One region of the Streptomyces prunicolor genome, then DNA from elsewhere that is predicted to be linked to it. Evidence: riboswitches for the same ligand, from Rfam matches in the RefSeq annotation. Region 1 holds a riboswitch; the other holds the start of a gene.

Region 1 (4,207 bases):
ATCGCCGAGGCGGGCGAGGACGAGCTCGTACGGCTGGTGGGCAAGGCACACGGGCACGGGTTGTACGCGATGGCGCTGGCGCACGACGAGCGGCCCGTGGTGGCCGAGCGGGAGACGAAGTCGGTGTCGGTCGAGGACACGTACGACGTCGACATCCACGACCGGGTGCGGGTGGGCCTGGAGGTGCAGCGGCTGGCCGACCGGTGTGTGCGGCGGCTGCGGGCGGCCGGGCTCTCGGGGCGGACCATCGTGCTGAAGGTGCGGCGGTACGACTTCTCGACGCTCACCCGGTCCGAGACGCTGCGTGGGCCCACCGACGACCCGGGGGTGGTGCGGGAGGCGGCGGCCCGGTTGCTGGACTCCGTGGACACCACGGGCGGGGTACGGCTGCTGGGGGTGGGTGTCTCCGGGCTCGCCGACTACACGCAGGAGGACCTCTTCGCGCAGGCGGCGGGGGAGCAGGCCGACTTCCTTGACGAGGAGCACGCGGAGGAGGAGCGGGGGGAGGAGCAGGCGGCGCCTGTGGAGAGGCGCTGGCCCGCTGGGCACGATGTGCACCACGCCGGTTTCGGGCACGGGTGGGTGCAGGGGAGCGGGCTGGGGAGGGTCACCGTGCGGTTTGAGAGGCCTGAGGATTCGGGGGCGGGACGGGTGCGGACGTTCCGGACCGACGATCCTGAGCTGGAGCCGGCGGAACCGTTGCCGTTGGTGGAGCGGGGGTCGGGTGAATCGCCGGGGGTGGTGATGCCGTTGGCGGGGCGGGGGCCTGACGAGGGGCTGGCCGAGCCGTCGTCGTTGGTTGCGAGGGGTCCTGATGGTCCGGCTGTGGCATCGGCGCCACCGGAGAGTCGAGGACCTGACGAGCCACCGGTCGAGCCGATGTCGTCGGCGGGGCCGGGCCTTGACGACTCGCAGGGGGAGTCGTTGCAGTCGGTCGTGCGAGATTCTGGGGTTGGGTCGGTGGCGCCGACGCCGTGGGCGGTGCCGGGGTCTGGTGTCTCATAGGGCGTGTCGTTGTCGTCGGTTGCGCGGCGTCCCGGAGTTCAGGGCGCCTCGCCGACGGCCCCGGAGATTCGAAGAGCCGGTGATGAACCGGGTGCCGCGCTGTCTCAGGTGTCTTCCGAGCCCGCGAGTTTGCCGAAGTCGTGGTCCGGGAGGGATGGGGGTGGGCCGATGTCGAGGCCGTAGTGGTGGTAGAGCTGGAGTTCCTGGTCCGGGGAGAGGTGGCGGCCTACTCCGAAGTCGGGGGCGTCCTTGATCAGGGAGCGGTCGAAGGGGATGTGGAGGGTGCCTTCGATCAGTTCGCTGGGCTCCAGGGGGACGAAGGCGTCTCTGGAGAACAGGCCGGTGCGTATGGCCGCCCACTCCGGCTCGCCGGTCGCGTCGTCGAGGTAGACCTCGTCGATCGTGCCGATCTTGGTGCCGGTGCGGTCGAACGCCTTGCGGCCGATCAGGTTGCGCGGATCGATATCGGTCTGCACGGGCCCTCCTCCTGGTCGCAACTCATCCGTAAGCACTACAAAAGAGCACATTGGGGAAGGTGGCCACTCGAAAGCTCGGCTTCAACGCTCGCTGGTAGGCTGGCGAACGGCTGCTGACCCCGTGCGGGAGAGTCCTCCAGACTTCATCGGAGGCGCCGAAGGAGCAAATCCTCCCCGGAATCTCTCAGGCTCACGTACCGCACGGACGAGGTCACTCTGGAAAGCAGGGTGCGTGTCGTTGATGGTGTCGACGGCTTGCGCTCTCACCGACGGTGAAAGCCGGTGACCTTCGGGTGGCCGGTGAAGCTCTCAGGTTGAGATGACAGAGGGGGAGGCCGTCCGGCACCCCACTGTCGTGGTGCCCTCGAAGGTCGTGTCCGACCAGGAGGCCTCCCTGATGACTGTCCCTCGCATTCCACTCTCCGAGCTCGAACAGGGCATCCCGTTCGAGCAGCGTCACATCGGGCCCGACCAGGAGGCGCGGGCCAAGATGCTCGCGCAGGTCGGCTACGGCTCGCTCGACGAGCTCACGGCCGCCGCCGTCCCGGATGTGATCAAGAACGCCGACGCTCTCGATCTGCCGGGCGCCCGTACCGAGGCCGAGGTGCTGGCCGAGCTGCGTTCCCTCGCGGACCGCAACGAGGTCCTCGGTTCCATGATCGGGCTCGGGTACTACGGGACCTTCACCCCGCCCGTGATCCTGCGCAACGTCATGGAGAACCCGGCTTGGTACACGGCCTACACGCCGTATCAGCCGGAGATTTCGCAAGGGCGGCTCGAAGCCCTTCTCAACTTCCAGACCATGGTCGCCGATCTGACCGGGCTGCCCACCTCCGGTGCCTCCCTGCTCGACGAGGGGACGGCCGCCGCCGAGGCCGTGGCGTTGTCGCGGCGCATGGGGAAGAACAAGAAGGGGCTGTTCCTGGTCGACGCCGACGCGTTGCCGCAGACCATCGCCGTGATCGAGACGCGTGCCGAGCCGGCCGGCGTCGAGGTCGTCGTCGCCGACCTCAGCGAGGGCATCCCGGCCGAGCTCGCCGAGCGGGAGATCAACGGCGTGCTTGTGCAGTACCCGGGCGCCTCCGGTGCCGTACGCGACATCAAGCCGCTGATCGAGCAGGCGCACGCGCTCGGTGCGCTCGTCACCGTCGCCGCCGATCTGCTCGCGCTGACGTTGCTGAAGTCGCCGGGTGAGTTGGGGGCGGACATCGCGGTCGGTACGACGCAGCGCTTCGGGGTGCCGATGGGCTTCGGCGGGCCGCACGCCGGATACATGGCCGTGCGCGAGAAGTTCGCGCGCAGCCTGCCCGGGCGGCTCGTGGGCGTGTCCGTCGACGCCGACGGGCACAAGGCCTACCGCCTCGCCCTGCAGACGCGCGAGCAGCACATCCGCCGCGAGAAGGCCACCAGCAACATCTGTACCGCTCAGGTGCTGCTTGCGGTGATGGCCGGCATGTACGCCGTCTATCACGGGCCCGAGGGGCTCAAGGGCATCGCGCGGAGGACGCATCGGTACGCCACGATCCTTGCGGCTGGGCTCTGCGTCGGCGGTGTCGAGGTCGTGCACGGCGGCTACTTCGACACGCTGACCGCGCGCGTTCCGGGCCGGGCCGCCGAGGTCGTCGCCGCTGCCCGTGAGGATGGGGTTAACCTCCATCTCGTGGACGCCGACCAGGTGTCCATCGCCTGCGACGAGACCACCACGCGTGCCCAACTGGCCGCCGTATGGACCGCGTTCGGGGTGGATGGGGACATTGAGGCGCTGGATGTGGCGGCCGAGGACACCTTGCCCGCCGGGCTGCTGCGCACCGATGCCTATCTCACGCACCCGGTCTTCCGCGACCACCGTTCCGAGACCGCGATGCTGCGGTACCTGCGGCGGCTCGCCGACCGGGACTACGCGCTCGACCGGGGCATGATCCCGCTCGGTTCCTGCACCATGAAGCTCAACGCGACCACCGAGATGGAGCCGGTCACCTGGCCCGAGTTCGGGCAGTTGCACCCCTTCGCGCCCGCCGAGCAGGCGCAGGGATACCTCACGCTCATCCGGGAGTTGGAGGAGCGGCTCGCCGAGGTCACCGGGTACGACAAGGTGTCGTTGCAGCCGAATGCCGGTTCGCAGGGGGAGTTGGCCGGGCTGCTCGCCGTACGCGGGTATCACCGGGCCAATGGTGATGAGCAGCGGACCGTCTGCCTCATTCCGTCGTCCGCGCATGGGACCAATGCCGCGAGTGCCGTGATGGCCGGGATGAAGGTCGTCGTCGTGAAGACCGCCGAGGACGGTGAGATCGACGTCGAGGATCTGCGGGCGAAGATCGAGCAGTACCGCGACGAACTGTCGGTGTTGATGATCACTTACCCGTCCACGCACGGGGTGTTCGAGGAGCACGTCGCCGACATCTGTGCGCAGGTGCACGAGGCGGGTGGGCAGGTCTACGTCGACGGTGCCAACCTCAACGCCCTTGTGGGGCTTGCCAAGCCGGGGCACTTCGGTGGGGATGTCTCGCATCTGAATCTGCACAAGACGTTCTGCATTCCGCACGGTGGGGGTGGGCCGGGGGTCGGGCCGGTGGGTGTGCGTGCGCATCTGGCGCCGTATCTGCCGAACCACCCGTTGCAGCCGGCGGCCGGGCCGGAGACCGGAGTTGGGCCGATCTCGGCGGCTCCTTGGGGTTCCGCCGGGATCCTGCCGATCTCCTGGGCGTACGTCCGGCTCATGGGTGGGG
Region 2 (4,207 bases), 5.8 Mb from region 1:
GCGCGGAGGAGTGCCTCGTAGGCGTCGTAGCGCCCGGGCGTCACCTGGCGCAGCATGTGCTCGACCTGGCCGGTCGCGGTGTCGCTGGCGCTCACGAGTACCGCTCCTTCTGGTTAGTTGCCCTGCGTTGGAACCAGCTTAAGCGCCCAGTGGGTTGGGGCCTGGTGTGCGTTGGCGAGTGCGGGTGCGTCGTGGCTTGTCGCGCCCACGCGGCGGAGCCGCAAATCGGCACAGCCCCGCGCCCCTGAGGGGGTAGCCCTTGGGGCGCTTTCTAGTGACCCTGCGTATAGAAGGGGCGCACTGTCTGCCTCATCCAGTCCGCCACCGGGTCCTGGGTTACGTCGAGGAGGACCAGGTTGACCTGCCACTGAACCGTGACCTGGCCCAGCGCTCTCGCCAGGGCCTCCATCGGGGCCGCTCTCAAGTCGCCGTCCCAGTTGGTCAGTTCTACGCCTACGAACATGACCGGGGCCGCCGTCTCGATGGCGGCGAGGCAGCGGCGGGCCGTGGCGACCACGCCGATCGCGGCGAACTCGGTGGAGGCGGCGGCGAGGAAGTCGACCGGGTCGTCCTGCCAGTCGGGTTCGAAGAGGCGGACGCGGCCGCCGCTGGTGGGGCCGTCGAGGGCGGTGCGGCCGATGCGGCACAGCTCGGCCACCGCGAGGGGCGGGAGCGGGACGCCGACCACGCCGCCCGGGTTCACCGCGAGGCCGACCTGCGGGGGCAGCCCGCGCGCGAACTCCACCGCCGGCGCGATCGTGAACGACAGATGCGAGCCGACGACCTGACGGAATTGTTCCTCGGAGCTGAAGACCGGGACGAACGCCTGCCCCTCGATGTCCAGCGTCGGCAGGTCCAGCGGGCCGCTCTGCGGGCCGCCGCCGCTGGGGAGCGGGACCCAGACGAAGCTGCGGCCGAGCACCTCGACGATCCGGCCGCCGGCCGAGGGCATGCCGAGGGACGCCGAGAGCACCTCCTCCAGCTCGTTGCCCGGCCATCCGCCGTGCGGATGCGGGTGGGGGTACGCCTGTCCGGGGAAGTCCGCCGGGAAGTCCATCTACCTACCGCCTGCTGGTCAAACCGCCTGCTGTAACCCTGCTGTGGCTGAAAAGGCTAGCGGCTCAGTCGGCGAAGTCGATCCGGCGCAGCACGTCCGCCGCGTCCCGGTCCAGGAGGACCGCCGAGCCCACTCCGTGCGGCAGTTCACCGCGCTCCACCACGCGCAGCAGACGGGCGGCGGCCCTCCGGTGGCGCAGGAACGCGTAGCGCGAGACTCCGCGGCCTCGCTCGCGCTGACCGTCGAGCGCGGTGTCCGGGGTGACGTCGAGGAACACCATGTGCAGTGTGCCGCCCCGGCGCCCGGCGGCCCGGGCCAGCCAGCCGCGCACCCAGGTCTGCGTACCGCAGTCGTGCACGACGGCTCCGGACGCGGAACGCAGGGTGCGGTGCAGGCCCGCGTAGTGGGCGAGGCGGACCAGGGGGCGGTAGATCGCGTACGGGAGGAGGCCGGACATGCGGGACACACGCGCGTCCCAGCGGTCCCGGGTGTCCTGGCTGTCGACGCCGATCCCGTTGCCGCCCGTCACCGCGCGGCGCATCAGCGTGGACTTGCCGCTGCCGGGCAGGCCGGTGACGACGACCAGGTCACGGGGGCCGAAGCGGAGTCCGTGCGGGCTGTGGCCGGCGCGCTCGCGGAGATCACGGACCGTCGGTACCGGGCGTGCCGGGCATGCCTCTCTGGCCGGGGCCGAGGGCTGCTTGGGCAGCGCTGCAGCCGAGGTCGTGGCGTACACCGTGGTCCTTGTCACCGTGATCGTCCTCCCTGCGGGGTCAGGAAAGGTTCTCCCCACTGAACGTAAAGAGAAGGTAATGCACGGTGTCTCGCGGTTCCGTTCGCGTCCGGCCACAGGCCTGTTACAAAGCCTGTGCGATGATGTGCCCGCCTAACTGCATACCGGCCGCTTGAATCCGCGCGGGAGAGTCCCCAGTCGTACGTCACCTGGGGCGCCGAAGGAGCAAGTCCCTCCCTTGAATCTCTCAGGCCCCGTTACCGCGCGGGCGAGGCACATCTGAAAAGCGGACCGCCGGCGACGGTGGTCCCACCCAAGGTGCAACCCATGTCCCGCGTGCGGTCATGGCGAACCTCTCAGGTCCCGATGACAGATGGGGAGGAACGACCTCGCCGTCATGCCTTGGGAGACCGACCGATGAGCAGTACCGCCACCCCTGAGACGCGCCGCACCGCGCTCGACGCGCTGCACCGCTCGCTCGGTGCGACGATGACCGACTTCGCCGGCTGGGACATGCCGCTGCGCTACGGCTCGGAGCGCGACGAGCACCTCGCCGTCCGCACGAAGGCCGGCCTCTTCGACCTCTCCCACATGGGCGAGATCACCGTCACCGGACCGCAGGCCGCCCAGCTCCTCAACTACGCCCTCGTCGGCAACATCGCCTCCGTGGGCCTCGGCCGCGCCCGCTACACCATGATCTGCCGGGCCGACGGCGGCATCCTGGACGACCTGATCGTCTACCGGCTGGCCGAGACGGAAGCTGCATCTTCTACCTACATGGTGGTGGCCAACGCCTCCAACGCCCAGGTCGTGCTGGACGCACTCGTCGAGCGTGCCGTGGGCTTCGACGCGCTCGTCCGCGACGACCGTGACGCGTACGCCCTGCTCGCCGTCCAGGGTCCAGAGTCCCCCGGCATCCTCAAGTCGCTCACCGACGCCGACCTCGACGGCCTGAAGTACTACGCCGGTCTGCCCGGCACGGTCGCGGGCGTCCCCGCGCTGATCGCCCGCACCGGCTACACCGGCGAGGACGGCTTCGAGCTGTTCGTCTCCCCCGGTGACGCGGAGAAGCTGTGGCTGGCGCTGACCGAGGCCGGGGCGTCGGTCGGGCTGATCCCGTGCGGGCTGTCGTGCCGCGACACCCTGCGTCTGGAGGCCGGGATGCCGCTGTACGGGCATGAGCTGTCGACCTCCCTCACTCCGTTCGACGCCGGGCTCGGCCGGGTCGTGAAGTTCGAGAAGGAGGGCGACTTCGTCGGGCGCGGCGCCCTGGAGGCCGCCGCCGAACGCGCCGCCTCGCAGCCGCCGCGCGTCCTGGTCGGGCTCGTCGCCGAGGGCCGCCGGGTCCCGCGCGCCGGGTACCCCGTCGTCGCCGACGGCCAGGTGATCGGTGAGGTCACCTCCGGCGCCCCCTCCCCCACGCTGGGCAAGCCGATCGCCATGGCGTACGTCGACGCCGCGCACTCGGCGCCGGGTACGACCGGTGTCGGCGTGGACATCCGGGGCAGTCACGAGCCGTACGAGGTCGTGGCGCTGCCGTTCTACAAGCGCGAGAAGTGACAGTCGTCGTAGCGTCACGTCTGTGACCCGGGGCGGATCGCCCCTGCATGCCGATGTCCTGCGTAGTCCCCCATTCATCAGCACTCCCCCGCGTACAGGAGAATTCAGGCCATGAGCAACCCCCAGCAGCTGCGCTACAGCAAGGAGCACGAGTGGCTGTCGGTCGCCGAGGACGGCGTCTCGACGGTCGGCATCACCGAGTTCGCGGCCAACGCGCTCGGCGATGTCGTCTACGCCCAGCTCCCCGACGTCGGCTCCACGGTGACCGCGGGCGAGTCCTGCGGTGAGCTGGAGTCGACCAAGTCGGTGTCCGACCTGTACTCGCCCGTCGGCGGCGAGGTCACCGAGATCAACGAGGACGTCGTGAACGACCCGTCGCTGGTGAACTCGGCGCCCTTCGAGGGGGGTTGGCTGTTCAAGGTGCGTGTCGCGGAGGAGCCGGGCGACCTGCTCTCCGCCGACGAGTACACCGCGTTTTCCGCCGGCTGAGGAGTCGTACACCCACATGTCTGTACTGAACACGCCCCTGCACGAGCTCGACCCTGACATCGCCGCGGCCGTCGACGCCGAGCTGCGCCGGCAGCAGTCCACGCTGGAGATGATCGCCTCGGAGAACTTCGCTCCGGTCGCGGTCATGGAGGCGCAGGGCTCGGTCCTCACCAACAAGTACGCGGAGGGGTACCCGGGCCGTCGTTACTACGGCGGCTGCGAGTACGTCGACGTGGCCGAGCAGATCGCGATCGACCGGGTCAAGGAGCTGTTCGGCGCCGAGTACGCCAATGTGCAGCCGCACTCGGGCGCCTCCGCGAACCAGGCCGCACTGTTCGCGCTGGCCCAGCCCGGCGACACGATCCTCG

Evidence for each region. A riboswitch is a leader RNA that binds a small molecule or an ion and turns the genes downstream of it on or off. The one in region 1 is predicted to bind glycine.
Region 2: another riboswitch for glycine. It lies ahead of gcvT (glycine cleavage system aminomethyltransferase GcvT); the one in region 1 lies ahead of gcvP (aminomethyl-transferring glycine dehydrogenase).

The regions. Positions count from the first base shown of each region.
Region 1 covers NZ_CP108676.1:1,777,642-1,781,848, reverse strand. Annotated here, with positions in the region: partial or broken gene OG588_RS07940 (DNA polymerase IV) at 1-768, shown strand, start outside; gene OG588_RS07935 (PRC-barrel domain-containing protein) at 1,110-1,481, opposite strand; glycine riboswitch at 1,596-1,691, shown strand; gene gcvP (aminomethyl-transferring glycine dehydrogenase) at 1,879-4,207, shown strand, end outside.
Region 2 covers NZ_CP108676.1:7,584,654-7,588,860, reverse strand. Annotated here, with positions in the region: gene OG588_RS35010 (enhanced serine sensitivity protein SseB C-terminal domain-containing protein) at 1-95, opposite strand, end outside; gene OG588_RS35005 (enhanced serine sensitivity protein SseB) at 272-1,057, opposite strand; gene OG588_RS35000 (AAA family ATPase) at 1,122-1,814, opposite strand; glycine riboswitch at 1,964-2,063, shown strand; gene gcvT (glycine cleavage system aminomethyltransferase GcvT) at 2,208-3,350, shown strand; gene gcvH (glycine cleavage system protein GcvH) at 3,462-3,839, shown strand; gene glyA (serine hydroxymethyltransferase) at 3,856-4,207, shown strand, end outside.